Regions from separate parts of the Streptomyces sp. NPDC097595 genome, predicted to be linked through region 1. Evidence: riboswitches for the same ligand, from Rfam matches in the RefSeq annotation. Region 1 holds a riboswitch; each other region holds the start of a gene.
The links. Region 1 has a riboswitch for cobalamin ahead of ACIQZN_RS25530 (ribonucleoside-diphosphate reductase subunit alpha). Riboswitches for the same ligand answer to the same signal wherever they lie in the genome.
Positions count from the first base shown of each region.

Region 1 (7,544 bases):
TTCTACTGGTACCAGATGCTCTGGGTGCTGATCTCCACCGCGCTCACCATGATCGCTTACAAGCTGTGGCAGCGTGACCAGCGCGCCCGCAAGGGGGGTGCGTCGGCATGAAGGACGGCGTGAACGGCGTCGCGCTCGGCGTCTTCATCTTCTTCTTCCTGGCCGTCACGGTCATGGGCTTCCTGGCCGCCCGCTGGCGCAGGGCCGAGAACGAGGCCACCCTCGACGAATGGGGCCTGGGCGGACGGTCGTTCGGCACCTGGGTCACCTGGTTCCTGCTCGGCGGCGACCTCTACACCGCGTACACCTTCGTCGCGGTGCCCGCGGCGATCTACGCGGCCGGCGCCTCCGGCTTCTTCGCGGTGCCGTACACCATCCTGGTCTACCCGCTGATCTTCACCTTCCTGCCGCGCCTGTGGTCGGTCTCGCACAAGCACGGGTACGTCACCACCTCGGACTTCGTCCGCGGCCGGTTCGGCTCGAAGGGTCTGTCGCTGGCCGTCGCGGTCACCGGCATCCTCGCCACCATGCCGTACATCGCGCTCCAGCTCGTCGGCATCCAGGCGGTGCTGGACGTGATGGGCGTCGGCGGCGGCGAGAACACCAACTGGTTCGTCAAGGACCTGCCGCTGCTGATCGCGTTCGCGGTGCTCGCCGCGTACACCTACTCCTCGGGGCTGCGGGCGCCCGCGCTGATCGCGTTCGTCAAGGACGGGCTGATCTACCTGGTCATCGCCGTCGCGATCATCTACATCCCGATCAAGCTCGGCGGCTTCGACGACATCTTCGCCTCCGCCCAGGACAAGTTCACCAAGGCGGGCGCGGGCGGCCTCGCACCGGCCGCGGCCGGCCAGTGGGGTTACGCGACCCTGGCGCTCGGGTCCGCGCTGGCGCTGTTCATGTACCCGCACTCGATCACGGCGACGCTCTCCAGCCGCAGCCGTGAGGTGATCCGCCGCAACACCACGATCCTGCCGCTCTACTCGCTGATGCTGGGCCTGCTCGCGCTGCTCGGCTTCATGGCGATCGCCGCCGGCGTCAAGGTGGACAACGGCCAGCTGGCCATCCCGCAGCTGTTCGAGAACATGTTCCCCGACTGGTTCGCGGGCGTGGCCTTCGCCGCGATCGGCATCGGCGCCCTGGTACCGGCCGCGATCATGTCCATCGCCGCGGCGAACCTGTTCACGCGCAACATCTACAAGGACTTCCTGAAGCCGGACGCGACGCCCGAGCAGGAGACCAAGGTCTCCAAGCTGGTGTCGCTGCTGGTCAAGGTCGGCGCCCTCGCCTTCGTCCTCACCATGGACAAGACCGTCGCGATCAACTTCCAGCTGCTCGGCGGGATCTGGATCCTCCAGACGATGCCGGCCCTGGTCGGCGGCCTGTTCACCCGGTGGTTCCACCGCTGGGCGCTACTCGCCGGCTGGGCGGTCGGCATGATCTACGGTACGGCTGCCGCGTACGGGGTCGCGAGCCCGACGCAGAAGCACTTCGGCGGGTCCTCCAAGGAGATCCCGGGCCTCGGTGAGATCGGCTACATCGGCCTCACCGCGTTCGTGCTGAACGTCGTGGTCGTCGTCGTCCTCACCTTCGTCCTGAACGCCGTGAAGGCGCCTGCCGGGATCGACGAGACCTCCCCGGGCGACTACACCGCGGACGCGGGCGACCCGGGCGTCCAGGAGAAGCTGCCGCCGGCCACGGCGGGAGCGCCGGGCGGTCACTGACCGCACACCTTTACGCCACGCGACACAAGATGTGGGGGCTGCCCGACAGGGCGGCCCCCACATGTATGCTCGTGCTCGCTGTCGCCGCAGGGGAATCCGGTGTGAATCCGGAACTGTCCCGCAACGGTGTATTCGGTGCGCTTTCGCGCACCCGTGGAGTCCGAGGACCTGCCGACAGCGCATCCGGCTCGACCGAACCGGATGCCCAGACGTCCGGGCCTCGTGGATGGGCCGGTGGACGCCGCACGGAGTGCCGCCCCGCCCGGGCCCGCTCCTGCCCGGCTGCCCCCGCTCTCCGCCGGCCCAGAGCCGAGCGAGGGAGAGCACCACGTGACCATCGCGCCAGCCGATCCGGTTTCAGCGGCCGAAGCAACGGGGACCGCGAGCGACGGACCGGGTACCGCACTGCTGCGGACCCTGACCGACCTCACCGCCGACCTGCCCGACACCGACCCCGGTCGCGTCGCCGCCGCCGCCCTGCGCGGCCGCAACGCCCGGTCGGACGAGGCGGAGCTGCGCTCGCTGGCCACCGAGGCCGCGGCGGGCCTCATCTCCGAGGACCCCGCCTACTCCCGGCTCGCCGCCCGGCTGCTCACCCGCACCATCGCGGACGAGGCCGCCGGGCAGGGCGCCACCTCGTTCTCCGCCTCGGTCGCCGTGGGCCACCGCGAGGGCCTGATCGCGGACCGCACCGCCGCGTTCGTCACGCTGCACGCGGCCGCCCTGGACGCCCTGGTCGAACGGTCCCTCGCGGACGGGGCCGACGACCGCTTCGGGTACTTCGGGCTGCGCACCCTGCACAGCCGCTACCTGCTGCGCCACCCGCTCACCCGCCAGGTCATCGAGACCCCCCAGCACTTCATGCTCCGGGTCGCCGCCGGGCTCGCCGAGGACGACTCCGTGCGGGCGCTGGACGAGGTCGCGGCGCTGTACGGGCTGATGAGCCGGCTGGACTACCTGCCCTCCTCGCCGACGCTCTTCAACTCCGGCACCCGCCACCCGCAGATGTCCTCCTGCTACCTGCTGGACTCGCCGCTGGACGAGCTGGACTCGATCTACGACCGCTACCACCAGGTGGCCCGGCTGTCGAAGCACGCGGGCGGCATCGGCCTCTCGTACTCCCGCATCCGCGCCCGCGGTTCGCTGATCCGGGGCACCAACGGCCACTCCAACGGCATCGTGCCGTTCCTCAAGACGCTGGACGCCTCCGTCGCCGCCGTGAACCAGGGCGGCCGCCGCAAGGGCGCCGCCGCGGTCTACCTGGAGACCTGGCACGCGGACATCGAGGAGTTCCTGGAGCTCCGCGACAACACGGGCGAGGACCAGCGGCGCACGCACAACCTGAACCTGGCGCACTGGATCCCGGACGAGTTCATGCGCCGCGTCGACGCGGACGGAGCCTGGTCGCTGTTCTCCCCGGCGGACGTGCCCGAGCTGACCGACCTGTGGGGCGACGACTTCGACGCCGCGTACCGGGCGGCCGAGGCGAAGGGCCTGGCCCGCAAGACCATGCCGGCCCGCGAGCTGTACGGCCGGATGATGCGGACCCTGGCGCAGACCGGGCAGGGCTGGATGACGTTCAAGGACGCCTCCAACCGCACCGCGAACCAGACCGCCGAGCCGGGCAGGGTCGTGCACTCGTCGAACCTGTGCACCGAGATCCTGGAGGTCACCGACGACGGCGAGACGGCCGTCTGCAACCTCGGCTCGGTCAACCTCGGCGCGTTCGTGGACGGCGGCTCGATCGACTGGGAGCGTCTTGACGCCACCGTGCGGACGGCGGTGACCTTCCTCGACCGGGTCGTGGACATCAACTTCTACCCGACCGAGCAGGCCGGCCGGTCCAACGCCCGCTGGCGGCCGGTGGGCCTGGGCGCGATGGGGCTCCAGGACGTCTTCTTCCAGCTGCGGCTGCCCTTCGACTCCCCCGAGGCCCGGGCGCTCTCCACGAAGATCGCCGAGCGCATCATGCTCGCCGCGTACGAGGCGTCCTGCGACCTCGCGGAGCGGTCCGGTCCGCTGCCCGCCTGGTCCGAGACCCGGGCCGCGCGCGGGGTGCTGCACCCCGACCACTACGACACCGAGGTGAACTGGCCGGAGCGCTGGGACGCCCTGCGGGCCCGGATCGCGAAGACCGGGATGCGCAACTCGCTGCTCCTGGCCATCGCCCCGACCGCGACGATCGCCTCGATCGCGGGTGTCTACGAGTGCATCGAGCCCCAGGTCTCGAACCTCTTCAAGCGGGAGACCCTGAGCGGCGAGTTCCTCCAGGTCAACGGCTATCTGGTGGACGAGCTGAAGCGGCTCGGCGTGTGGGACGCGCGGACGCGTGAGGCGCTGCGCGAGGCGAACGGCTCGGTGCAGGGCTTCGCCTGGATTCCGGCGGACGTGCGGGCGCTGTACCGCACCGCGTGGGAGATCCCGCAGCGCGGCCTGATCGACATGGCGGCGGCCCGTACCCCGTTCCTCGACCAGAGCCAGTCGCTCAACCTGTTCCTGGAGACGCCGACGATCGGCAAGCTCTCCTCGATGTACGCGTACGCCTGGAAGCAGGGCCTGAAGACGACGTACTACCTGCGGTCGCGTCCGGCGACCCGGATCGCCCGTGCCGCGTCCGGGGCCGCGTCGGCCGCCGCCCCCATCCCCGTACAGCAGGCGCAGGCTCCCGACGCGGACGCCATCGCCTGCTCCCTGGAAAACCCCGAGTCCTGCGAGGCCTGCCAGTAATGACCGCTGTCAACCACGAGAAGAACCTGCTCGACCCGGGCTTCGAACTGACCCTGCGCCCCATGCGCTACCCGGACTTCTACGAGCGCTACCGGGACGCGATCAAGAACACCTGGCACGTGGAGGAGGTCGACCTCCACTCGGACGTGGCGGACCTCGCCAAGATGACGCCCGCCGAGCAGCACCTGATCGGGCGGCTCGTGGCGTTCTTCGCGACGGGTGACTCGATCGTCGCGAACAACCTGGTGCTGACGCTGTACAAGCACATCAACTCCCCCGAGGCGCGGCTGTATCTGTCGCGGCAGCTGTTCGAGGAGGCCGTGCACGTCCAGTTCTATCTGACGCTGCTCGACACCTACCTGCCCGACCCGGACGACCGCGCGGCGGCGTTCGCGGCGGTGGAGAACATCCCCTCGATCCGCGAGAAGGCGCAGTTCTGCTTCCGCTGGATGGACTCGGTGGAGAAGATCGACCGGCTGGAATCGAAGTCCGACCGCCGTCGCTTCCTGCTGAACCTGATCTGCTTCGCGGCGTGCATCGAGGGACTGTTCTTCTACGGCGCCTTCGCGTACGTGTACTGGTTCCGCTCGCGCGGGCTGCTGCACGGCCTCGCCACGGGCACCAACTGGGTCTTCCGCGACGAGACCATGCACATGAACTTCGCGTTCGAGGTCGTGGACACGGTCCGCAAGGAGGAGCCGGAGCTCTTCGACGACGCCCTGGAGCAGCAGGTCACCGACATGCTGAAGGAGGCCGTCGAGGCGGAGCTGCAGTTCGGCCGCGACCTGTGCGGCGACGGGCTGCCCGGCATGAACACCGAGTCGATGCGCGAGTACCTGGAGTGCGTCGCCGACCAGCGGCTCACCCGGCTGGGCTTCCCTGCGGTGTACGGATCGCAGAACCCGTTCTCGTTCATGGAGCTCCAGGGGGTCCAGGAGCTCACGAACTTCTTCGAGCGGCGCCCGTCGGCGTACCAGGTGGCCGTCGAGGGCACGGTCGGCTTCGACGACGACTTCTAGGCGGAAGGGCTAGATTCTGGCCCAGCTCCTGACGTACGGACGCCGTGCGGCCCCCACCGGCCGCGCGGCGTCCGCCGTTTGCGGTGGGCGGGTGCTCCGGTCCTGTTCCGCTGCGCGCAGCTCGCGGTCGATGCGGCGCTCGCGGGCCATGCCGACCAGGGCGGGCAGCAGGACGAGGGCGAAAAGTGCGGAAATGCCGAGGAAGTTCTGGAATGTGTTCATGCCTCTACTGTCCTCGCTCCGGCGAAGAAGCGGCAGTGGCAGGACTGTCATAGGGCATCGAATTACTGCCACACTGGGTCCATGCTGAACAATGTCGCCGCCCTGATGCTCGATGACGTCAACCCTTTCGAACTCGGCGTGGTCTGCGAGGTGTTCGGCCTCGACCGCAGCGACGAGGGCCTGCCGGTGCACGATTTCGCGGTGGTCTCCGGCGAGGGGCCCCAGCTGCGGACCCACGCCGGCTTCACGATCAACACCCCTTACGGCCTGGACCGGCTGGAGGAGGCCGACCTCGTCGCCGTACCGGCCGGCAGCCGCTTCGGGGAGCGCGAGTTCCCCGAGGAGGTGCTGGCCGCCCTGCGCCGGGCCGTGGAGCGGGGCGCCCGGGTACTCAGCGTCTGCTCGGGGGCCTACCTCCTGGGCGCGGCCGGGCTGCTGGACGGCCGCCGCTGCACCACGCACTGGCGGCACGCCGACGACCTGGCCCGCCGCTTCCCCGAGGCCGCCGTCGAGCCGGACGTGCTGTACGTGGAGGACGGGCCGGTCACCACGTCGGCGGGGACGGCGGCGGGGATCGACGCCTGCCTGCACCTGGTCCGCCAGGCGTACGGGCCGGCCACCGCCAACACCATCGCCCGGCGGATGGTGGTGCCGCCGCACCGGGACGGCGGGCAGGCGCAGTACATCCAGCGGCCGCTGCCGCGCACCCGGTGCGACACCGTGGGAGACACGCTGGCCTGGATGGAGCGCCACCTCGACCGCGAGATGACCGTCGAACAGCTCGCGGACCGGGCCCACATGTCGCCGCGCACCTTCGCCCGCCGCTTCCAGCAGGAGACCGGGACCACTCCGTACCGCTGGCTGCTGCGCCAGCGCGTCCTGCTCGCCCAGCATCTCCTGGAGACATCCGACGAAACCGTCGACACCATTGCCGACCGGACCGGCTTCGGGACGGCGGCGGCGCTGCGCCACCAGTTCGTACGGGCGCTGGACACCACGCCACAGGCGTACCGGCGCACCTTCCGGGGGCCGTCCGCCATTACCGAGGCGGCCTGAGGCGAGCGAGGTACATCCGATCATTCGTCCAACCGATCGCGCGACCTGTCCATGGACCGGGCCTTCTCGCGCGCGTCAGGGTCGGTGCCATGGACATGCTGAAGGCAAGACGAAGGACCATCGGAGCCGTGGTGGCCGCGCTCGCCGCCGCCCTGCTCCCCTGGCAGACCGCCTCGGCCCAGGAGGCGCAGGAGGCCCGGGAGGCCCAGGCTGCGGCTCCCCCGCCGGAGGTGCTGCCCACGCTGCGCCAATGGCGGCCGGGCAACGGCGAGTTCGTCCTCACCGACCGGGCCAGGATCGTGCTGGACGGGGTCCGCGAGCGGCGTACGGCACAGGACGCGGCCCGGTTCGCCGGTGAGCTGGAGGGCAGGCAGCAGGTGTCCCGGGGCCGGGCGCGCGCCGGTGACGTCGTGCTGCGCCAGGACGCCTCGCTGAAGGGCTCGCTCGGGGCGGAGGGCTACCGGCTGGAGGTCGGCGACCGGGTCACGGTGACGGCGGCCACCTCGGCGGGCGTGTTCTACGGCTCGCGCACGGTGCTCCAGCTGCTGAACGACGACGGGCGGGCCGCGCGCGGCTCGGCGACCGACGTGCCCGCGTACCGGGAGCGCGGGGTCGGGGTCTGCGCGTGCTACATCAACGTGTCGCTGCCCTGGTTCGAGCGGCTGATGAAGGACATGGCGTCCCAGAAGCTCAACCAGCTCTGGATCGAGGCGAAGGTCCGCAGCGACACCGACCCGGAGTCGGCGTTCTGGGGGTACTACACCAAGCCGCAGATCCGCTCGCTGGCCGTGATGGC
Region 1 is NZ_JBIWCN010000018.1:37,899-45,442, forward strand. Features, by position in the region: gene ACIQZN_RS25520 (DUF3311 domain-containing protein) at 1-111, shown strand, start outside; gene mctP (monocarboxylate uptake permease MctP) at 108-1,724, shown strand; cobalamin riboswitch at 1,777-1,915, shown strand; gene ACIQZN_RS25530 (ribonucleoside-diphosphate reductase subunit alpha) at 2,055-4,451, shown strand; gene ACIQZN_RS25535 (ribonucleotide-diphosphate reductase subunit beta) at 4,451-5,470, shown strand; gene ACIQZN_RS25540 (hypothetical protein) at 5,480-5,692, opposite strand; gene ACIQZN_RS25545 (GlxA family transcriptional regulator) at 5,774-6,748, shown strand; gene ACIQZN_RS25550 (family 20 glycosylhydrolase) at 6,838-7,544, shown strand, end outside.

Region 2 (7,544 bases), on a different contig from region 1:
CGTTCGACCACGTCTTCGTGGGACGCGAGGCGCTGCTGACGGGCCCGCAGGGGCGGATCGACGACGACGGGGAGTTCCGCAGCGCCATCGAGGGCCGCAGGCGCCGCTTCCTCGCCTCCATCGCCCGGGTCGTCACCGGCAGGATCTCCATGAGCGCCAGCGCCGTCGGCTCCGCGCGAGCCACGCTGGCCGTCGCGGTGCGGTACGGCGGCCACCGCCAGGTCTCCGCCGGACGCGGGGCGCGGCTGCCGGTGCTCGCGTACCGCACCCACCACGGGCCGCTCGCCGAAGCCATGGCCACGGTCTTCGCCATGAGCCTGCTGCACCGCCGCGTCCTGGACCGCTGGGAGGCGGCCCAGGCGGGGCCCGAGGCCGGGCGGGAGGCGGCCGAGCGCCTTGTGGACATCGCCAAGGGCTGGATCACCTGGCAGGCCAGGGCGGTGATCGTGGAGTCCCGGGAACGCTGCGGCGCCCAGGGCCTCCTGGAGAACAACGGGATGGCCGCGCTCGTCACCGGCGTCGAGGGCGCCATCACCGCCGAGGGCGACAACCTCGCCGTCCACGCCAGGGCCGCCGCCGCCCTGCTCGCCGACCGCCCCGCGTACGAGCCCGCCGCCCCGGCCCACGGCGACCTCACCGACCTCCGGTTCCTGGTCCGGCTCCTGGGGTGCGCCGAGGAGCTGTGGTTCGCGCGCGCCGGGGCCCGGGCGGCCGGGATGGCGCACGGCGACCCGCTGGGCCGCTGGAACGCGGCGGCGGGCCCGGCGCTGCGCGGGGTCGAGGCGCACGCCTGCCGGCAGGCGGCCGAGGCGTACGCGGAGGCCGTCGAGGCGCTGCCCGCCGGGGCGGACCGGGACCGGCTCGGCGAGCTGGCCCGGCTGTTCGCCCTGGGCCGGGTCGCGCGCGACAGCGGTGACCTGCTCGCGGCCGGCCATCTGAGCACCAGTCAGGCGGAGGCGCTGACGGACCACACGGAACGGCTCATCGAGGCGGTGGCCCCCCACCTCCCGGGGCTCGCCGACTCCTTCGCCTTCCCCGACGAGTTGCTCGCCGACTGGCCGATCACCGGCGCCGGTTACGCCGAGGCGTACGACGATCCGGAGGCCCACTGGCACATGGAGGCGGGCCGATGAGGGGCACTCGGACACGCCGTGCGGCACGGGCCGTGCGGGGGCTCGGGGCGGGGGCCGTCCTCCTCGCCTACTGGACGACCGTCGCCGTGTTCGCGCGATGGTCCGGGGCGTCCCGGACGGGCGTTGGCGAATCGGTTCGCCGCAAGGCGTAACCGGAGCGACGCTGCTCAGTTGTTCCGGCGTCGGGGCCGTGCGCGCCGGCGCCGGGCACCCCGCCGGATGGGCATGAGGAAAGGGAGACCATGAGCACGATCCACCCCCGCATCACCGATGTACTCAGCCGTACCTTCAAGGTGCCCGTGGCCGAGATCCTTCCGGACTCCACGATGGACAGCCTGGACATGGACTCCCTCGCGGCCGCCGAGTTCGCCGTCGTCCTCCGGGAGACCACCGGGGTCGAGCTGGACACCGGCGCCCTGACCCGGGGGACCACTCTCGCCGAGCTCACGGCCCACCTCCACGCGTCGGCCGGCGTCCGATGAGGACACCGGCCATCGCCGTCACCGGGCTCGGCATGATCACCCCGGTCGGCAACGACACCGAGTCCACCTGGCAGGGGGTGTGCGCCGCCGTGAGCCCGGCGCGCACCGTTCCCGCGCTCGCCGGGTGCGCGATCGGCTTCGCCTGCGTGGTCGACGGCATCGACCTGGACGCCGAGATCGGCCGTCGTACCGCCTTCCGGATGGGCCGGTACGTCAAGTTCGCCGTCCTGGCCGCCCGGGAGGCCGTCGCCGACGCCGGGCTCGACCCGGCCGGCTGGGACGGCAGCCGCGTCGCGGTCGTCGTCGGCACCAGCAGCGGGGGCTCCGCGCACCTCACCGACCAGGCGCTGGTCCTGGAGCGGAAGGGCCCGGAGGCGACCTCGCCCGCCGGGGTCCTGCTGACCATCCCCAACATGCCCGCCGCCGAGATCGCGATCGAGATGCGGGCCACCGGCCCCAGCATGGCCCCCTGCACGGCCTGCTCGTCCGGCGTCACCGCGCTGTCCGTCGCCCGCGACCTGCTGGCCTCCGGGCAGTGCGACGTGGCCATCGCGGGGGCGACCGAGTCGACGCTCTTCCCGATCGCCATGACCGGCTTCGCCCGGTCCGGGGCCGCCGCCCTCGCGGACGGCGACCTGTCCCGGCTCAGCCGGCCCTTCGCCGCCGACCGCGCCGGACTCGTCATGGGTGAGGGCGCCGCCGTCATGGTGCTGGAACGCGCCGCCGACGCGGAGGCCAGGGGCGCCGAACCCCGGGCCCTGCTCGCCGGCACCGGCGCCACCACGGACGCCCACCACCCCACCAGCCCGCACCCCGACGGGCGGATCGCCCGGGCCGCCGTCGAGGCCGCCCTGCGCGACGCGGGCTGGCGGGCCGACGAGGTGGAGCACGTCAACGCGCACGGCACCGCGACCCTGCGCAACGACGCCGCCGAGGCCGCGCTGATCAGCCGGGTGTACCCGCACCGCCCGCCCGTCACCGCCCCCAAGGGCGTGCTCGGGCACTGCATGGGCGCGGCCGGGGCGATCGAGGCGGGGCTGACGATCCTCACCCTCCAGCGCGGGGTGATCCCGCCGGTCGCCAACCTGGACGCACCCGCGCCCGGGTTCGACATCGACTGCGTCACCAAGGTGCCGCTGGTACGGCCCGTCCGCCGGGCCGTCAGCCACTCCTTCGGCTTCGGCGGGCACAACGCGGTGGTGGCCCTGCAACGTCCATGAGCCCCTGGGGGCGGCTCTGAGCTGCGCGGACGCCCGTGATAGCTTCCCCGGAGCCAGTCGAACTCCACGTAGGGGTCAGGGAATCCGGTGCGAATCCGGAACTGACGCGCAGCGGTGAGGGGGACGGGCGGGGCCACGGCCACTGGGAGACCCGGCGTCTCCCGGGAAGGCGTCCCGCCCGGACGAACCCGAGTCCGAAGACCTGCTGGCGACCGCCGTCCGGGACCGGGCGGCGGACCGTACAGCGGGCCCCGCGCATGGGCCCAGAGACGCCGAGGTATACCCCGTGCCGTTCATAGGCCCCGTCCGTTCCGCCGCCCTGCTCACCACGGCACTCCTGCTGCTGACGGCCTGCGGGGGGTCCCCGTCCGAGAAGGCCGACGCAGCGGGCAAGGCGGACGGCTATCCGGTCACGCTCAAGAACTGCGGGCGCACCGTCACCGTGAACGCCGCACCCCGGCGCGCGGTCTCCGTCGACCAGGGCACGACGGAGATCCTGCTCTCGCTCGGTCTCCAGGACCGGATCGCCGCCACCGCCACCTGGACGGACCCGGTGATGAAGGGCCTGGAGAAGGCCAACGCGGGCGTGAAGAGGATCGCCGACAACCGGCCCTCCTCCGAGAAGGTCCTCGACCAGGAGCCCGACTTCGTCGCCGCCGACTTCGAGTCGACCCTCGCCAAGGGCGGCGTCGCCCCGCGCGAGCAGTTCGAGAAGCTGGGCGTCCCCACCTATGTCGCGCCCGCCGACTGCACCGCCAAGGACAACACCAAGGACGGCGACGGCGTCCGCACCGGCGCCCTCACCATGGACAGCGTCTACACCGAAGTGCGCGAGCTGGCCCGGGTGTTCGGCGTGCCGGAGCGCGGCGAGAAGCTGGTCGCGCGGCTCCAGGACCGTATCCGGAAGGCCGCCGACGGCATCGACGCGTCCGGCACCTCCGTCATGTACTGGTTCGCCAACTCCGAGTCCCCCTATCTGGCGGGCTGCTGCGGGGCGCCCGGCATCATGACCCGGGAGCTGGGCCTGAAGAACGCCTTCGACGACACGCACGACGAATGGCCCCAGATCAACTGGGAGACCGTCGCCGACCGCAACCCGGACGTCCTCGTCATCGGCGACCTCACCCGCAAGTCCCAGACCGCCGAGAGCGCCGCCGGGAAGATCGCCTTCCTGGAGTCCAACCCGGTCACGAAGAAGATGGACGCCGTACGCCACAAGCGCTACGTCCTGCTCAGCGGCCAGGCCATGAACCCGACCATCCGCACGGTCGAGGGCGTGGAGCTGGTGGCCGCCGGGCTGCGCGACTTCGGGCTCGCGGGGTGACGGCCACCGACCGGCTCACCGCCCCACCCGACGAGGCGCCTCCCGCAAAGACCCCGGATGCCGCACGCCTCCGGCTGCGCGGACTGCGCGGCGGCCTCCTGTGGACCGGCGGCCTCGTGCTGCTCGCCCTGTCCGTCGCGGTCGCCGTCACCATCGGACCGGCCCGGATCTCCGTCATGGACGTCTGGTCCGCCGTCGCCGCCCACCTCGGCATCGGCGAGGTCCGGCTCAGCCCGATCCGCGACGGCATCATCTGGAACCTGCGCATGCCGCGTACGCTGCTCGCCGCCGTCTGCGGGGCGGGACTCGCGGTCTGCGGGACCGTCATGCAGTCCCTGTTGCGCAACCCGCTGGCCGACCCCTTCGTCCTCGGCGTCTCCTCCGGCGCGTCCACCGGCGCGGTCCTGGTCGTCGTGCTCGGCGTCGGCGGGGGAGCGGTGACGCTGCCGGCCGGGGCGTTCATCGGAGCGCTCTGCTCCTTCGCGCTGGTGATGCTGCTCAGCCACACCCTGGGCGGCTCCACCGACCGGGTCGTGCTCTCCGGCGTCGCCGCCATGCAGTTGTTCTCGGCGCTGACCTCGTTCGTCGTCATGACGGCCGCCGACGCCGAGCAGACCCGGGGCGTGCTGTTCTGGCTGCTCGGCTCGCTCGGCGGGGTCGGCTGGACCGATGTGTGGGTCTGCTCCGCCGTCCTCGCCGTCAGCCTGCTGATCTGCCTGGGCCACGCCCGTACGCTCGACGCCTTCGCCTTCGGGCAGGACGCGGCCGCCGCCCTCGGGGTGAACGTCGCCCGCGTGCGGACCGTGCTGCTCTGCACGACCGCGCTGCTCACCGCCGCGCTCGTCAGCTCGGCCGGGGCCATCGGCTTCGTCGGGCTGGTCCTGCCGCACGCCGCCCGCGCCCTCACCGGCTCGGGCCACCGCAGGCTGCTGCCGGTCACCGCGCTCGCCGGGGCCGTCTTCCTCGTCTGGGTCGACACGCTCGCCCGGACCGTCCTCGACCCCCAGGAGGTCCCGGTGGGCGTCGTCACCGCCCTCATCGGCGTGCCCGCCTTCGTCGCCGTCCTCTACCGCACCAGGCGGCCCGCATGACCGGGACGACGGCCGAGGGCCTGCGGGCCGAACGGGTCGCCCGGGAAGCCGGCGGCCGCCTCCTCCTGGACGGCGTGACCCTCGCCCCGGAGCCCGGCACCACCGTGGGCCTCATCGGCCCCAACGGCTCCGGCAAGTCCACGCTGCTGCGCATCCTCGCCGGGGTCCTCGCCCCGCACACGGGCGTCGTCACGCTGGACGGCGAACCGCTGCCCGGCGTCGGCCGCCGCGCGGTGGCCCAGCGGGTCGCGGTGGTCGACCAGCACGCCGCCACCCAGGACGAGCTGAGCGTCCTGGACGTCGTACGCCTGGGCCGCATCCCGCACCGGCGCGCCTGGTCGGCACCGACGGAGGCGGACGCGGCGGCGGTGGACGAGGCGCTGGAGCGTACCGGGCTCACCGGCCGGCGCGACCAGTCCTGGCACACGCTGTCCGGCGGGGAGCGCCAGCGCGTCCAGATCGCCCGCGCGCTCGCCCAGCGACCGCGCGAACTCCTCCTGGACGAACCGACCAACCATCTGGACATCCAGCACCAGCTGGAACTGCTCGCCCTGGTCGCCTCGCTCCCGCTGACCGCCGTCGTCGCCCTGCACGACCTCAATCTGGCCGCCATGTTCTGCGACCGGATCGTGGTGCTGAGCGGCGGGCGGGCGGTTGCGGGCGGGACCCCCGCGCAGGTCGTCACCGAGGAGCTGATCGAGGACGTCTACCGGGTGCGGTCCGTCGTCACCCCGGACGGCCCGCAGGGGCGGCCCTCGGTGCGCTTCCTGCCCTGACGGCCCGGGGCACACGAGAGGGCGGACCCGTCGGGCGGGTCCGCCCTTCGCTTGTGGTGCGGTGCGGCAGTCATGCCGGCGGGGGGTCAGCGGTGGCGTCCTCGGCCCATGTCGCCGCCGGTGTCCTTGCCACCCATGTCCTTGCCGCCCATGTCCTTTCCGCCCTTGGTGGTGCCGTCCGCGTAGTCGATCTGCTCCTTGCGCAGCTCGGCGGAGACCTCCTTCTGCTCCGTCACCCTCTGGGTTTCCATCCGGACGCGCTCGACCGGGACGGTCTCCTTGCGCATCGTGGCGCGCTCCGCGTGCAGGGTCACCTCCACGTCCTGCTCCGTCAGGTCGCCCGCGCGCGTCGTCTTGTCGCCCGGCTGCAGCGGCTCACGGACCACCCGTACCTCCTCGTGCGAGACCGGGACGCTGCGCGTGACGTTCTCGGTGACGACGTACTTGTGCAGGCGGGCCCTGCCGCTCTCGTACTCCTCGGTGCCGATGTGCAGCTGCTCCTCGGAGCGGATCATCTCCTCCTTGCCGCCCAGGTCGGCCCCGGACCGGGTGCCCGCGCCGGCTCCGGCCAGCGGACGTCCCGCGCCCGTGCCCGCCGCCTCGGTGTCCCGGTGCCTGCCGGTGCCGGCCGACTGCGTGCGGTCCGTGCCGGAGGTGCCGGCCGCGCCCATGGCCCCGGCCCCCGCTCCGGCCCCGGCCGCCGCGCCGGTCCCGGCCGCGCCCATGGTGCCGGTGCCCGTGGTGGTGGTCCCGGACTTGTCGCCCAGGTTGCCCCGGGTGTTCCTGGTCAGGCCGTAGTGCCGGTACAGCTCCTCCTCCTCGGACACGGACAGATGCGCGTCCGCGTCCACCCGGGGGGCGTCCTTGACCTGGTCCTTGCCGTGGGAGATGTGCAGGTCGGAGCCCACTCGACGGGCTCCGGCGAGAGGCACGAAACTCTCCTTCATGCCGAACAGGCCGGTCTTCACCGTGATCCAGTCCGGGCGGCCGGTGTTGTCGTCGACATACACGCGGCCCACGTTGCCGATCTTCTCGCCCTCGGTGTCGTACACCGTCAGGCCGTCGAGCTCTCCGGAATCCGTGAAACCGTCAGCGGCTCCCATATCCGAATCCTCCTCGCCCGGGCGCGTCCTGTGGGTGGGTCCAGCAGAGAAGGCGCGTCCGGATTCCATCGCGCCTCACCCGGATGGACGCTGCAACCGCCCGGCCACCGGGGGCGGCGCGCCGTGTCCGCCTCCGACCGGCGCAGCCCCCGCCTGACGCGGTTGCGCGGCTTCCGCGCCCGTTACGCCATCCGGGTGAACGGACCGGCCCCGGACGCCCCGGTCCCGCCCCATATGATCAAGGGGTCCACGCCGACCGGCGTCCCGCCGCGCCACCCGGGGGTGCCCCATCCGTTCCGTACGCATCCGGCTCCCCGCACAACGCGGCGAGCTGCTCGCCCGGCGCGAGGACGGCGCGGAGCTGCACCACCTCGTGTGGCGCCTCGGCCCCGGCTGGCGGGTGTGCAGCAGCGCG
Region 2 is NZ_JBIWCN010000005.1:298,433-305,976, reverse strand. Features, by position in the region: gene ACIQZN_RS10825 (acyl-CoA dehydrogenase) at 1-1,133, shown strand, start outside; gene ACIQZN_RS10820 (acyl carrier protein) at 1,376-1,615, shown strand; gene ACIQZN_RS10815 (beta-ketoacyl-[acyl-carrier-protein] synthase family protein) at 1,612-2,835, shown strand; cobalamin riboswitch at 2,873-3,060, shown strand; gene ACIQZN_RS10810 (ABC transporter substrate-binding protein) at 3,122-4,159, shown strand; gene ACIQZN_RS10805 (FecCD family ABC transporter permease) at 4,234-5,250, shown strand; gene ACIQZN_RS10800 (ABC transporter ATP-binding protein) at 5,247-6,026, shown strand; gene ACIQZN_RS10795 (PRC and DUF2382 domain-containing protein) at 6,113-7,129, opposite strand; gene ACIQZN_RS10790 (adenosylcobinamide amidohydrolase) at 7,503-7,544, shown strand, end outside.
Region 2: linked by a shared signal. The riboswitch ahead of ACIQZN_RS10810 (ABC transporter substrate-binding protein) and the one ahead of ACIQZN_RS25530 (ribonucleoside-diphosphate reductase subunit alpha) in region 1 are both predicted to bind cobalamin.

Region 3 (7,544 bases), on a different contig from region 1:
CACCAGGCGAGCGGATGCAGACCGCGCGGCAGCCGCCGACCGCCCGGGTCCGGTACGGGACCGGGCGGGGCGGCCGGCGGCTGCGCGGCAGGGCGGGCGACCGTGCTCACTCGTGCGGCCTGCGGCGGGCGGCGTAGAACGCGGCGCCACCGATGAGCACCACCAGGGCGGCGCCCGCGACGACCGGCAGCACCGAACCGGCGTCGTGGGGTGCGTCGGCGGTCGGTTCGGCGTTGAGTACCGGGGTCTTGCCCTTCGCGGCCGCCGCGCCCGCGCTCGGGGTGTCCGAGGGGGTGGGGGTGTCCGGCGGAGACGGTGACGGCGAGGGCGACTCGCTCTTCTCGGGCTTCTCGGACGCCTTCGGCTTCTTGGAGTGCGTCGGGGACGGTGTGTTCTCCTGGGTGGCGCCCTGCTCCGGGGCGGGTCCCGTGTCCACATCCGGCGGAAGGCCGGGCGCCTTTTCGGTGGAGGCGGGCGAACCGGCCCCACTGGGCTTGGTGTTGTGGGCCCGCAGCTGGTCGGGAGTGACCTTGGGGCGGCCCTTGGTTCCCCCGATGTCGGTGCCGCCGAAGATCCACAGGTCGACGCTGCCCGGCTTCGGCCGGTAGAGCATGGCGCCGAGCCGGCTGTACTCCCAGTCGTTGGCACCGGGGTTGGCGTGCCAGTACGACCAGTAGGCGGACGCCGGGGGCGTGAGGACGCAGTCCTCCTCGGACGTGGGCGGGAACTGCTTGCCGCTCTTGTAGCCGCTGAAGCCGATCCGGCAGATGAAGGCGGGTCCGTCGTGCCCGGTCCCCACCGTGCGCCAGCCGCCCTGGTTCAGCAGCTCGTAGCCGGTCGTCGGAGTCGTCCCGCAGGCCCGGTAGATGGGCCCGCCCCAGTGGCTGAAGTCGACGGCGAGGACCGCGCCCGACGTGGTGGTGCACCGGCCCATGGGCTGCGGGTCGGCCGCCGCCGGGGACGCGGTCGCGCCGAGCCCCGCGAGGGTGAGGCCGAGCGCGGCCACCAGGCGTGCGAGGGTGCGCAGGACCGGCCTCAGGGTGGACGGGCCCGGCCTCAGGGTGCGCAGGACCGGCCTCATCGTCCCGCTCCGGCCGCGACCCGGCGCCGGGCGGCGGCGACGGCCCACCAGCCGAGGGCGGTGAGCAGCACGGCGAAGGCCGCCAGCGCGGTGACCTGGACCCCGGTGGAGGCAAGGGCGCCGCCGTCACCGCCGTTTCCGCCGTCCGCGTTCACGATGCCGCCGCCCGAACCGGAGTCGTCGTCGCCGGGGGTGAGGATCTGCGGGGTGCCGCCGGTGTCGTCGGTGGGGGTGGCCTGGGCGGAGGTACCGTCGAGGCTGCGGTCCAGCTTCCCGAAGGAGATGCCGGTGGCGCCGCCCACGGCCTGGGTGGAGGCCCGAAGGTCGGAGCCCGGCTGGCCCTCCTTGGCGACCTTGAAGCCGCCGTCGCCGTTCTGCTGCCCGGCGAGGAACTTCAGCGCCGCGTCGATCTCCTTCTTGTACGTGTCCTTGTCGAGGGAGAGTCCTTGCACGGCGAGGGCCGCGGAGTTGACGGAGTTGCCCGCCGCGCCCGGGAATCCGCCGTCGGGCAGCTGCTTGGAGGCGATCCACTTCAGGGCCTTGCCGACCGCCGCGTCCGCCTGGTCCCCGCCGGCGAGGTCGAGGGCCATCGCGGCGATGGCGGTGGAGTCGACGTCGGAGTCGCCGGTCGGCGGGATCAGGCTCGGCCAGGCGCCGTTGCCGTCGTTCTGCAGGCTCTCCAGGTAGGCGAGCGGCGCCTTCGCGTTGTCCTTGTCCCCCGCGCGCAGCTGGGCCATGACAGCGAGCGCCTGCGAGAAGACGGACGGCGCGTAGGTGTAGGCGCCCTCGGCCGCGCAGGAGCGGTCCGGGGCGGTGCTCGCGGCGGGGCACACCGCCTTGTCCAGGGCGGCGATCAGGTCCTGCCCGGCGAAGTCGCGGGGGTCGCGTCCAACGGCCTCGGCCAGCAGCGCGGTCTTGCCGATCGATCCGCCGGCGGCGTACTCGGTGCCGGCGCCCGTCCAGTCGTTGACCGTCCGTCCTTCGCCGTCCTTGCCCTGGTCGTCCAGGAAGTCCACGATGCCGCGCAGCCTGGCGTTGTTCAGGCCGGTGGCGGCGAGCGCGTAGGCGCCGTCGATGGTCAGGCCGAAGTCGGCGCGCCCGGAGCCGGGGCCGACCGGGTAGTAGCGGCCCTGCTTGAGCTGCGCCGCGCCCGTGAGGTAGGCCACGCCCTTCTTCAGGTCGGGGCCCTTCCCGGGAGCCGGGGGCTCGGTGGTGGGAGGGGTGGTGGTCGGTGGGGTGGTGGGCTCGCTCTTCTCGGTGGTGAGCGTCGCGAGATCGGTACGCGCACCGGCGAGTACGGCGACGGGGGTCGCGTACAGGGTGGGGTCGACGGCGTCCTGGTCGTAGCCGAAGCCGCCGCCCTTGAGCTGGACGCGGGAGAGCCAGCCCTCGGCGGCCCCGGCCCGCTTCGTTTCGCCGAGCGCGCGCAGCGTCTGGGCGGCGTAGGCGGTGGTGATCACGTCACCGGTGGTGGACCCGGCGTAGCCCGGGAAGGCCCCGGTGTCGAGCTGCGTCTTCGTGAGGTAGTCGCGGGCCTTGGCGACGGCGTCGTCGTGGCCGCCCGCCGCGTGCAGGACGAGTGCGATCAGCCCGGTGGTGCCGGCGTCGCCCTCGCAGCGCTCGCCCGGCTGGATGAGGATGCTGGTGATGCCGCCGTCCTTGCACTGCACCTGGACCAGCCGGTCGACCGAGGCGGTGTCCGGCTTCTCGCCGGCCCGCAGGAGGGCGAGGACGGCGCGGGCCTGCTCGTCGGCGTAGGTGATGCCGCGGATGTCTCCGGGGGCGGTGCAGCCGTCGCCGGGGGCGCGTTCCGTGCACACGTTGCCGGTGAGGTCGGCGATCAGGTCGCGGCCGCCGAAGGAGTGCGCGTCGCCCTCGGTGGACTCCGCGAGCAGGGCGAGCCGGGCGGCGGCCGCGGTCGCGAGGGGCTGGTCCTTGCCGTTGGACGAGACGTAGTCGTCGACGTGGGCGGCGAGGAACGAGGTGACCTTGTCGAGTGCGTCACTCCTGCCGTCGGCGGCGGCCAGCGCGTACGCGGTCTCCGTCGTCAGGAGGTAGTTGGGGGTCTCGGCGCCCTCGTCCACGATGCGTTCGCCGTCGGTGAGGCCGTCCTTCAGCCAGCTCGCGGCCGCGGCGACGTCCACCCTTCCCGGTGCCCCGGTCGGTTCGCCGCTCGGGTCGGGGCTGGACCCTCCTCCGGGGCGCACGTCGTCGGGGCTGAAGGTGGGCCTGCCCGTGGTGCCTTCGACATCGGTGCCGCCGTAGACCCAGGCGTCGACGTCGCCGTCCTTGAGCTTGCGGCTCATGGCCCCGTACTGGCTGTAGGACCAGTCGTCCTGTCCGGCCGAGGCGACCCAGTAGGACCAGTACGCGGTGGCCTGCGGGGTGAGGACACAGGCTTCCTTGTCCGGAGTCGGGTACTGCGTACCGGAGTTGAAGGCGCCGTACCCGATGCGACAGATGAAGGCGGGTCCGTCGTGCTGGGTGCCCTCGGTGCTGAATCCGCCTTCGTGCAGCAGCTCGTAGCCGGTGGTGGGGGTCGTGTCGCAGCCGCGTTGGACCGTGCCGCCGAAGGGCCCGAAGTCGACGGCGACGACGGCGCCCTTGGTGGCGGTGCAGTCGGCGGCCGGGGCCGCCGCGGCGCGCTGGGCGCCGGGCAGGAAGGCGAAGCAGACCGCGGCCAGGAGGCCGAGTGCGCAGAGCGCGGCCGTGAACATGCCCTGACGTCTTCGTGCACCTGTGTCCGGGCGCTGCATGGTCCCCACCGGGCCCCCTCGGGTGTGGCCGATGCGGGGGTACGAAGACGTGGCAGCAGTACGCCGCCCGAGTTCCGCAAGGAACCGCGCGTCGTCACGGGGCGCACCACGCCGTAGTCCGCGACGGCGTCTGTTGCTGTGGAACAAGCTCCAGGTACTCCGGCTCACCCGGCCAGGCCGGGTCTACGGTTGCGGGTCAGCGCCGGACTTCGACCGGCTTCCCCTGGAACAGCTTGCGTATCGGAGCGAGTGGAGCATGCGTTCGTACGGTCCGTCAAGGCCGCCCCCGACGTGACGCCGAGGCGCACCGGGGCCCTGTGGCGGACCCGCCCGGCGTCGGGTACTGTCCCGCACTGCCGAGTGGGGGAACCCGGTGGGAATCCGGGGCTGACGCGCAGCGGTGTGGGGGCTTCTACCGCCTCCGAGCCCGAATGCCCAAGCGGTGATGGCTATCTGGAAGTCGGTCCACGCGTTCGCGGACGGCGGCCAAGTCCGCTGCGTGCGCTCGAAAGGGCCGGCCACCGGGCGGGTCGGCGTCCCTTCACCCTGGAGCACGCCATGCCCCGTCCCGCCCTTGTCCACCGCACCGCCCTCACCGCGGTAGCCGCGCTGGGCGCGTTCGCGCTCACCACCCTGCCGGCCGCGGCGACCGCCACGCCCGCGCAGATCGCCACGTCCAAGACGAACGGTGTGACGTACCTCAAGTCCCTTCAGCAGTCCGACGGTTCGTACGCGGGCACCGGTCTGTCCAACGAGTGGGCCTTCAGCGCGCTCGCGGCGGCGGGCACCGCCGCGGTGGACGTCACCCCCGGTGGCGACGCGACCAAGAACGCGCGGACGGTGTACAGAAACCTCCTGGCCACCAGCGCCTGGCCGTCCGCGTCCCCGGTCGTCACCGACTACGAGCGGGCCGCGCTGAACGCCTACGCGGCCGGAATCGACCCCGCGCGCGTCTCGGCGGCACGCAACCTCGTCGCGGACATGTACCGCTACTGGCAGACCGCCGAGCCCGGCTATTTCGGCCCCTCCGCCAACTTCAACGGCACGGTGTTCGCGGCGCTCGCCCTGAACGGCGCCAGGACCACCAGCGGCCAGATACGCGTACCGCAGTCGCTGCGCAACGCGGTGATCACCCGTATCCGGGCCAACCAGCACGACGACGGCGGCTGGAACTACAGCAAGGCCGAGGGCGATCCGGGCGCGCTGGCCGCCGACAGCGACATCGACATGACCGGGGCCGCGATGGCCGCGCTCTGCGTGTCGGGCGTCGCCAACACCGATCCGGACATCGTGCAGGCGAAGACGTTCCTCAAGGGCAAGCTGATCGCCAACACCGGTGCGTTCGAGGCCATGTTCGGCGTCAACACGGACTCCAACGGCTGGGCCGTCTCCGGGCTCAACGCGTGCGGGATCAACCCCCAGACCGGTGACTTCCTCACCAGCAAGGGCAAGACCCCGGTCGACTTCCTGATCAGCCAGCAGTTCAACCCCGGTGGCGGATTCAAGTACCTCCCGACCGACACCGGCCCGCAGGCGTACGCGTCGATCGACGGGCTGCGCGCGGTGGCGGGCGGCGGCTTCACGGCGACCCCGCCCACGCCGGTCACCTCGGGCGCACCCCAGTGGGTGGGCCAGACCTCGCTGACCTCGGGCACCGCGACGTCCTTCGCACTGACCGTGGACGACGGCACGGGCAGCCTGAAGGTGTGCTCCGTCCCGCTCACCCCGACCGGATCCACGACCACGCTCGGAGCGGTTCTCGACGCGGCCACGAGTGCGGCCACCCCGTCCGGCTGCGTCAGCGGGGTCACCCCGTCCTCCGGCACCGGACAGCTCACCTCGCTCAACGGCAAGGCCAACAGCGGCTCCAACACCTGGAAGGCGAGCGTCGACGGCTCGGCCTTCACCGCGGCCGCCCGCAACCGCTCCATCGGCGTGGGCGACACGATCGCCCTGAAGTGGGGCGCCTGACACACCGTCACACCACCGCGGGGACGGACTCCTCGCGGTGGTGGTGGCCGAGCCAGATGCCGGTGACGGCGCTGACGTAGCGCGCGCCGCACCGGTCGGACGGGACGACGAGCTGGGTGCCGGACTCGTCCAGGTCGTGGCCGTCCATCCGGGTGGCGAGGAGGACCGGCGCGTTACCGAAGTCCGCGTCGATCTCCGCCCAGGACAGCACGGTGTGGTGGCCGTCGCCGCCGCTCACCGCGAGCAGGAGGCGCGAGCGCTCCTTGCGGCGGAGCGGGGCGAAGCGGGGCAGGGTGGCGGCCACCACCTCGCGCAGCAGCGGTCCGGCGAACGCATGGCGCTGGGGGCCGGAGGTCGCGCAGTCGAAGACGACCTCGGCCCGGTGCTGCTCCCAGTCGCGCCGCAGCCGGGCGACGGACAGGGTGACCGGATCGGCCAGGTCGCCCCAGAGCGCGAAGGTGCCCGCGGGCGTGGGGTGCGGGGCGGTGCTCGGTCGGTTCATCGTCGGTCCCCTCGCGGCGGTCGGTGCTGCGGCTGCGCGCAGTGATACCCGACCGCCGGAGCGGTGAACCGCGATTGCCATGTCAGGTCGCCTCTTCGGCTCGCATTTCTGAGCTATGTACGAGTACGGGCCTGGCAAGGTCCTGGTCTATCGGCCGACGCCCTCCGCCCGCCGGTGCAGGGCCCGCCAGACGCGGTCGCGGGTCACCGGGAGCTCCGTGAAGCGGACGCCCGTGGCGTCCCGCAGGGCGTTGGCGAGCGCGGGCGCGACCGGGTTGAAGGGGCTCTCGCTCATGGACTTGGCGCCGAGCGGGCCGATCGAGTCGGAGGTCTCCGTGAAGTGCACCTCGGTCCGGGGCACGTCGGCGTACTGGGGCAGCCGGTAGCGGCGGAACGCGGCCGTGGTGACCCTGCCCCGGTCGTCCACCCGGACGGTCTCGAAGAGCGTCGCGCCCAGCGCCTGGGCCACCCCGCCCTCGACCTGACCGCGACACTGCATCGGGTTCATGACCTTCCCGGCGTCGGCGGCGTGGACGCTGCGCAGGATGCGGATCTTGCCGGTGCCGGGGTCGACGGCGATCCGGAACCACTGCGCGTTGAAGGCGACCGAGCGCGGCGAGCCGCCCCAGTGCCCGTCGGCCGCGAGCTCGTCCGCCGCGCCGAGGGCGTGCCCCGCCTCGTACAGCTCCTTGAGCGTGACGAGCCGGCCGGCGCAGTCGACGGACTCCGCCCCGAGCACGCACAGATGCCGGGCGACTCCGGTGTGGCGGGCGGCCAGGGTGCGCAGGCGCTGTTCCAGGGAGGTCGCGGCGAGGAGCACCGCCTTGCCCGCGACGACGGTGCCGGCCGAGCCGAAGGCGCCGGTGTCGTGGCGGACGACGTCCGTGTCGGACTGGCGGATCGCGATCCGGTCCTCCGTGGTGTTGAGGGCCCCGGCGGTGAGCTGTTTGTGCACGGTGGTGGTGCCGTTGCCGAACTCGGCGGTGCCGACGGCGATGTCGTACATACCGTCCGACAGCAGCGAGACCCGGGCGTCGGCGTAGTGGCCGCCGGGCGGACCGGTGGCGATCATCGCCATTCCTGTGCCCTCTCCGGTCAGCCACCCCTCGGGGACGTCGTCGGCGCTGCGGTCCTCGGCGATGGCCTTCCGTACGACGGACAGGCACTGGTCGAGGCCGTAGGAGGCGATGTGCAGGTCCTCCTCCTCGCCGATCGGGCTGACCATGGCCTCGCCG
Region 3 is NZ_JBIWCN010000001.1:408,114-415,657, reverse strand. Features, by position in the region: gene ACIQZN_RS01790 (energy-coupling factor transporter transmembrane component T) at 1-110, opposite strand, end outside; gene ACIQZN_RS01785 (hypothetical protein) at 107-1,081, opposite strand; gene ACIQZN_RS01780 (prenyltransferase/squalene oxidase repeat-containing protein) at 1,078-3,798, opposite strand; cobalamin riboswitch at 3,969-4,100, opposite strand; cobalamin riboswitch at 4,201-4,274, shown strand; gene ACIQZN_RS01775 (prenyltransferase/squalene oxidase repeat-containing protein) at 4,396-5,808, shown strand; gene ACIQZN_RS01770 (molybdopterin-dependent oxidoreductase) at 5,816-6,310, opposite strand; gene ACIQZN_RS01765 (molybdopterin-dependent oxidoreductase) at 6,458-7,544, opposite strand, start outside.
Region 3: linked by a shared signal. The riboswitch ahead of ACIQZN_RS01780 (prenyltransferase/squalene oxidase repeat-containing protein) and the one ahead of ACIQZN_RS25530 (ribonucleoside-diphosphate reductase subunit alpha) in region 1 are both predicted to bind cobalamin.

Region 4 (7,544 bases), on a different contig from region 1:
GATGTCCCCGGCGAGGACCGGCGGACGCACGTACCGGGTGCCGTAGGACTGCACCCAGCCGTGCTGGGTGGCGAGGTACCCGGTCAGCTGCTCGGCGAAATACTGGACCATGTCGTTGCGTTCGGGCTCGCCGTGCACCAGGACGTCGATGCCCGTCTTCTCCTGGAAGGCGATGACCTCCTGGATCTCCGTCCGGATGCGCTCCTCGTAACCCGCCGTGTCGATGCGCCCGGCCCGCAGGTCGGCGCGCGCCGACCGCAACTCGCCGGTCTGCGGGAACGAGCCGATGGTCGTCGTCGGCAGCAACGGCAGCCCCAGGTGAGCCCGTTGGGCCGCGGCCCGCTCGGCGTACGGCTGGGAGCGGCGGCCGTCCGCGTCCGTGACAGCCTCGGCCCGGGCGCGCACGGCCGGGTCGCGGGTGAGGGGGGAGCCGGCGCGGGAGGCCAGCGCGGCCTTGTTGGCGGAGAGTTCACCGGTGATGGTGCCGGTGCCCTGCGCGAGGGCCTTCGCCAGGGTGACGATCTCCGCGGTCTTCTGCCGGGCGAAGGCCAGCCAGCGGACGATCTGCGGGTCGATGTCCCGCTCGGCGGCGGCGTCCAGCGGCACGTGCAGCAGCGAGCAGGAGGCGGCCACGTCGACGCGGTCGGCCAGCCCGAGGAGGGTGCCGAGCGTGGACAGCGACTTCTGGAGGTCGTTGATCCAGATGTTGCGGCCGTTGACGACACCGGCGACCAGGCGCTTGCCCGGCAGTCCGCCCACGGCCGCGAGGGCGTCGAGGTTGGCGGCGGCGGCCTCGGTGAAGTCCAGCGCCAGGCCCTCCACGGGGGCCTTCGCCAGGACCGGAAGCGCCTCGCCCAGCCGGTCGAAGTAGGAGGCGACGAGCAGCTTCGGCCGGTCGGTGAGCGCGCCGAGGTCACGGTAGGTGCGCTCGGCCGCGTTGAGCTCGGCCGGGGTGCGGTCCTGGACGAGCGCCGGCTCGTCGAGCTGCACCCACTCGGCCCCCGCCGCGCGCAGGTCCGCGAGCACCTCCGCGTACACCGGCAGCAGCCGGTCCAGCAGGGTCAGCGGCTCGAAGTCGGCGGGCACACCGGGGGCCGGCTTGGCCAGCAGGAGATAGGTGACGGGGCCGACCAGCACCGGCCGCGCGGTGAGGCCCTGGGCCAGGGCCTCCTTGAGCTCCGCGACCTGCTTGGTGGAGTCCGCGGTGAAGACGGTGCCGGGGCCGAGCTCGGGGACCAGGTAGTGGTAGTTCGTATCGAACCACTTGGTCATCTCCAGCGGCGCCACGTCCTGGGTGCCCCGCGCCATGGCGAAGTATCCGTCCACCGCGTCGGCCGCGACGGCCTCGCGGTGGCGTTCGGGGATGGCGCCGACCATGACGGTGGTGTCCAGGACGTGGTCGTAGAGCGAGAAGTCGCCGGTGGGGACTTCCTGGATGCCGGCGTCGGCGAGCTGCTGCCGGTTGTCGTGCCGGAGCTGTGCGGCGGTCTGCCGGAGGGCGTCCGCGCTGACGCGGCCCTTCCAGTAGCCCTCGACGGCCTTCTTGAGCTCCCGGTCGGGGCCCTGGCGGGGGTAGCCGTACACGGTGGCGCGTGCTGCCGCGGCTGCGGACTTGGATGTCACGGAGATCTCCTTCGCGAGATGAATCCCTGAGATCCCGGAGACGGGACGAGAGCGCGAAGGTGACGACGACCCGACGGACACGGTCCTCGCGCGGCGCGGCGCGGTTGCTCCGTCTGGTGTGTACGCCGACCCGCCCACGAGGTCACCGGAATGTCCGCGTACGGAATGGTCCGTGCGCGGGCAGTTGGCAGGTCTTCGGACTCGCGGGCACGCCCTCCGTACCGGAGGACACCTACTGGCCGTCGCTTCCCAGACCCGTCCCGGGCCCAGTGCGTATGACGGCGGTCGTTCCCGCTCACCGCTGCGGGGCAGTCCCGGATTCCCACCGGGTTCCCTCTTGCGACACCCCGCCTGGCGGACGGGGCGAACCAGCTGCTGCGGCCACCTTACGTGGTGCCGCCGGGTGGAGGGACACCCGTCTCACGCCGGCCTCCGCCGGTCCTCGGCCGGTCCTCAGCTCCGTGGGGCGAGGACGAAGGAGTGGATGAGCTGGGACAGTTCCTCGCGGAAGAGCTTCTCCGGGCTGAGGGCCTGCCGCTGCATGTGACCGTAGACCTCCAGGGACACCAGGCCGTGCAGGTGGCTCCAGATGCGCAGGGCGAGGGCCACGGCGGCCGGGGGCAGGCCGGGGAAAGCGGGGCGGACCTTGTCCAGCAGACCGGGATCGAAGTCGGACCACTCGAAGTCGCTGTCCCGGTAGCGGCGTTCGGCGTGCGGCCACGCGGCGGCGGCGAGCGCCGTGATGCCGGTGCAGACCCGGCGGGCGGCATCCGGGGCGGCGCCGCCCTCGGGCGGCCGGTAACCGGGGACCGGGTCGCCGTAGATGAGGCGGAAGCCCTCCGGGTGGGACAGTGCCCAGCTCCGGAAGGCGGTGGCCCATGCCTCGATCCGGGCGGCCGGGTCGTCGACGGGGGCGGCGGCCCAGGCGGCGTCCACGGTGTCGGCCAGTGCTGAAGTGACCCCTTCGATGCCGACACCTGAACGGCAGGTCGCGTGGCGGCCTGCGGGTGGAAGTGGTCGGCCATGGCTCGTGGCAAGCAGTTTCCGGAGGAGTTCAAGAACGACGCGGTCGAGTTGGTGCTCTCCTCGCCGGAGCGGCCGGTTGCGGACATCGCGCGGTCGCTGGGCGTGCATAAGGCGACGCTGGGCACGTGGGTGGAGCGTGAGCTGGGCCGGAGGCGCAAGGCTGCCGGCAACGACGGCGGTGATGCCGCGGTGAGCCGGGAGGTCGAAGCGCTGAAAGCGCAGGTCCGCGAGTTGGACCGGCTGCTGGCCGAGCGGAACCACGAGCTGGCGCATGCCCGGCAGGACATCGACATCCTGCAGAGGGCGGCCGCCTATTTCGCACGGGAGACGGGGCAGTGATCCGCTACCGCTTCGTCGACGAGATCCGCGCGGAACACCCGGTCAAAAGGGTGTGTGACCTGCTGGGATGGGACAGATCCAGCTACTACGGATGGAAGAACCGGCAGCCCGCGAGAGACGCGAAGAACACCTCGGACGAGGGCCTGCTCGCGGAGATCCGGCAGGTCCACGACGCCTCGTCGGGAACCTACGGTGCCCTGCGCGTGACCCGGGCCCTGCACCGCCGGGGCGTCACGGCGAACAGGAAACGGGTCGCGCGGATCATGCGCGAGCACGCCATCCAGGGCGTCTCCAGGCGGCGACGCAAGTCGCTGACCCGCCAGGACAGGAAAGCGGTGCCGGCGAAGGACCTGGTCATGCGTGACTTCACCGCTCCGATGGCCGGTCTGAAACTCGTCGGAGACATCACCGAGCTGCCCACCGGGGAAGGCAAGCTCTACCTGGCGACGGTGATCGACCTGTGCACGAAGGAACTGGTCGGCTGGTCGATCGGCGATCACATGCAGGCGGAACTGACCGAAGCGGCTCTCCGCATGGCCCATCACCAGGGCCACACGGCCGGCAACGCGATCTTCCACACCGACCGCGGCAGCCAGTACACGTCCAGGCTCATGCGGGAAACCTGCCGTGAGCTGGACATACGCCAGTCGATGGGCCGGACCGGATCCTGCTACGACAACGCTGCCGCAGAGTCCTTCTTCGGCAGCCTCAAAACCGAGATAGGAAGGGAGGCTTGGCCGACGAGGGCCGAGGCCAGGGCGGACACGTTCCGGTGGATCACGTACTACAACCACCGCCGTCTCCACTCAGCCATCGGCTACCAGACGCCGCACGAGGAACGGCAACGAAGAAGCCACCCCCTCACACTCGCGGCATAATCGGACGTGTCGGCCCCAAAGGGGTCAGGTCAACCTTCAGTGACCCCTCCGGTCTCTTCACCGATGACGGGACTGGCCACAGCGAGCTACGCACAGGCGAGCAGCGCAAGGACGCCGGCAAGGCCCCCGGAGGCACCGGCAAGAACGGCTGCTACTACAGCTGTGATTACGGCGGCAGCAGCCCGCGCCAGGACGAGTTGGGGAGGCGAGCGACAGCAGCTTATCGCTCTGGAATATCCTTTCCAGACGCCGAAGCCATACTCAATCCGACTGCCACTCAGCTGGTAGCGCTGTGGTTCATGGGCGCGACACCACTGGCGTACCAGTTCGACGAAAACGACAAGATAACAGAAGGTGTGAAGCGTCACATATGGTTGTCGGTTGTGCGTGATTACCTGGCACATCGCAAGGGGGTGAAAATCGGTGAGACTATCAAGGGCCTCGATTACAAGACCAAATATGGGGCGGCGATGAATAATCTATCCCTCACTGACTTGATGGCAGGTGAATTGTCATCCGCTGCCGCACAATTGTTCGTCGGTGACTCCCCGAATAACTCGGAAGGTGCCACTCGCGCCGTCCTTGGTTCCTTCAACCTCAAAGCCACAGTGACTGGATACGATAAGCAGTCCAAGAGGGGGAAGGTGGAGTTCATCCTCACGAATATGATGACGAAGAAGTCCTTGACGCGAGGGGTTTCCAAGGAGGGCTACGAAGGCGGTGCTAAGGATCCAGGGGCCATGGCATTGTCTAATCGTACCGGGGCGTTGTTTCCAAACGGACAAAGAGATATGAAGATGACCTTTCGGTGGAGTGAGCAGATCGTGATGCGGGAGCCTGAGCGGTGAGACACGTGCCAGCCGCTGGACTCGCAATGGCATGTGTCGGGGTGCTGACTCTCAGTTCCTGCGTGGATAGTCGTACCGACCCGCCCCCATCCCCCGTCAAGGTGACTGCCGCTGATATATACGGGACTTGGGCGGGTTGGAAGGGTAGTTCTCTGAAACTGCAGCCCGAGCACCGCGCGGTCGTGGAGAAGCTTGACGGGCAGGAGTTCGCTTTCGACGATGCCTGGCGCATGTCGGGTCCGGGGTCCTGGCGCCTGTTGGAGCCCGGAGCGTACAGAGGCGGGAACACCGTAGGGGATGGGTGGGTGATTCAGGTCAAGGCGACCTCGGCTATCAGTAAAGGGAAAAAGGGTTCTTTGGCTGAAGGCGCGAGGTCGGCGACTGAACTCAATCCAAACGATGCCGCATCTCGCACGGAACCTCCGCCAAAAGAGGCGGTTTGGGACATTGGGATCAATAGAGGTGAGAAGGGAGAACTTCGCCTGTTCTTCTTGACGTCGGATCCCGATGTGCGGGATACCTACTACCTCACGAGAAAGAAGTAAATAATAGGAGCCGCGGCATTCCTGCCGCGGCTCCTATTATTTTTGGAATTGATGAAGCTTGTGAACGCATTCCCTGGGACGGCTCGCAGTACGTTACATGGTTGCTTAGATCGTGTCCTATGTGGGGGCTGAGCTGCTCGTCCTCGTTCTCCTTCCGCTTCTTGTCGTCCGTCGCTATGGCGGCCTTCACCTTGCCGACCAGTGCGTCATCGGATTGGACGGAGACGTTCGAGGGCTGAGCCAGATCCTGGAGCACTTCCTCAGTCGGCGTCAACGGCTCTCCTTCACGGTGTGCGAGGTCGGTTCGCCAGCGGTGGGACAGTGCGAAATGGAGGAGCGGCGCACGCAAGTGCGCAGGGGCGCGTGACCTCGGCTTCAGCCCGGGCGGGCCGGCGCCGGCGCTGACGCGCCTTGCTCGCGAGTTCCACGCTGCCGTGCGGCCTGGACGACTGGTACCTGACGAGCTCACCTCTCGGAGCGGTCGAGCATCGCGCCCTGATGGTCAAAAGGGGGTCGCGTTCCTTGAACCGGAGCGATGTCGGTGCCTGAGAGGTCGGTGATGCGTCCCACGTCCGCACGCCGTCCGTGTGCAGAGGGACCTCCTGCATGCCTGATGGGTCATCAGTGAAGTCAGTATCCGGTCAGGGTGTGTCCCCGCACATTCCCGGGCGATCGTTTCAACAGGCGCCTGAGTGACGGAATAGCCCCAGGTGGGAAGCTGCCTCACCTGACCAGAGCGATGTTCCTCATAAACATCGTTCGGGGTGTGCCGGTGTACACTTGAGACCGCCCTTGACCTGCAGAAAGCAGGCAGGGAGCCGTCTCGGAGGAGTCCAAAGTGCTGCGTACTCTGTTCAAGTCCAAGATCCACCGTGCCACCGTCACCCAGGCCGACCTGCACTACGTGGGTTCCGTCACCGTTGACGCCGAGCTCATGGAGGCCGCGGATCTGCTGCCCGGTGAGCTCGTGCACATCGTGGACATCGACAACGGGGCCCGGCTGGAGACGTACGTCATCGAGGGCGAGCGCGGGTCCGGGGTGATCGGGATCAATGGTGCCGCCGCCCATCTGGTGCACCCGGGTGATCTGGTCATCCTCATCAGCTACGCCCAGGTCGAGGATGCCGAGGCGCGTGCCCTCGTCCCGCGTATCGTGCACGTCGACGCGGACAACCGCATCGTCGCACTCGGTGCCGACGCCTCCGCGCCCGTGCCGGGCAGTGACACCGAGCGCAGCCCGCACGCGGTGCCCTCGGCGCGCTGAGGCGGCTCGTCGAACGAGGGGCACACCGCCATGGCAGAGCAGACCGGGCCCGAGATCCATGACGACCGGGCGGCCGGCAAGCTGTCCGCGTACGAGGACGGCGAGGCCGTCGGCGTCATCGCGTACTTCGTGCTGGACGGGGAGCCCGCCGGGCTCGTCGCCGTCCACACGGTCGTCGGGTCCGGGCACGAGGGCAAGGGCATCGGCTCCGCCCTGGTCAGGGAGTTCTATGCCATGGCGGGGCGCGAGGGCGTGCCCGTCGTCCCGCTGTGCCCGTACGCCGCCAAGTGGGCCTCGCGCCATCCCGACGAGGCCCCCGAGGCGCCCGAGGGGCTGGTGGAGCGCGCGAAGACGCAGCTCGCCTCGCACCCCGAGCTGTACTGAACCGGAAGGAGCCGGCCGGCCATGACGCTCGCGCTGCTGCACACCTCACCCGTCCACGTCCCGGTCTTCGACGCCCTGCGCGACGCCGACCACCCGGGAACCGCCCTGCGCCACGTCGTACGGGAGGAGCTGCTGGCCACGGCGGCGGCGCTGGGGCCCGAAGCGGTGGCCGACGAGGTGGAGGCGGTGGTCGCGGACCTGGCGGCCGAAGGGGCGGACGCCGTGCTCTGCACCTGCTCGACCATCGGAGCCGTGGCCGAGGCCGCGGGGGTCGCGGTCGGCGTCCCGGTCCTGCGGGTCGACCGGCCCATGGCGGCGGCGGCCGTCCGGGCGGGCCGGATCACCGTTCTCGCCGCCCTCGCCTCCACCCTGGAGCCGACCCGCGCGCTGCTCACCGAGGAGGCGGCCGGCGCCGGGCTGCCGGGGGCGGACGTGCGCACCGTGCTGGTGGACGGCGCCTGGGAACGCTTCACGGCGGGGGACAACGACGGCTTCCTCGACCTCGTGGCGGCCTCGGCCGACGCCGTGCGCGACGCGGACGTCATCGTGCTCGCCCAGGGCTCCATGGCCGGCGCGGCCGGGCGTACGACCACCCGGATCCCGGTCCTGTCCAGCCCCCGCCCCGGGCTGGCCGCCG
Region 4 is NZ_JBIWCN010000001.1:420,468-428,011, forward strand. Features, by position in the region: gene metE (5-methyltetrahydropteroyltriglutamate--homocysteine S-methyltransferase) at 1-1,623, opposite strand, end outside; cobalamin riboswitch at 1,792-2,011, opposite strand; gene ACIQZN_RS01815 (TetR-like C-terminal domain-containing protein) at 2,077-2,559, opposite strand; gene ACIQZN_RS01820 (transposase) at 2,647-2,988, shown strand; gene ACIQZN_RS01825 (IS3 family transposase) at 2,985-3,866, shown strand; gene ACIQZN_RS01830 (hypothetical protein) at 4,166-4,714, shown strand; gene ACIQZN_RS01835 (hypothetical protein) at 5,243-5,533, opposite strand; gene panD (aspartate 1-decarboxylase) at 6,098-6,523, shown strand; gene ACIQZN_RS01845 (GNAT family N-acetyltransferase) at 6,554-6,907, shown strand; gene ACIQZN_RS01850 (aspartate/glutamate racemase family protein) at 6,929-7,544, shown strand, end outside.
Region 4: linked by a shared signal. The riboswitch ahead of metE (5-methyltetrahydropteroyltriglutamate--homocysteine S-methyltransferase) and the one ahead of ACIQZN_RS25530 (ribonucleoside-diphosphate reductase subunit alpha) in region 1 are both predicted to bind cobalamin.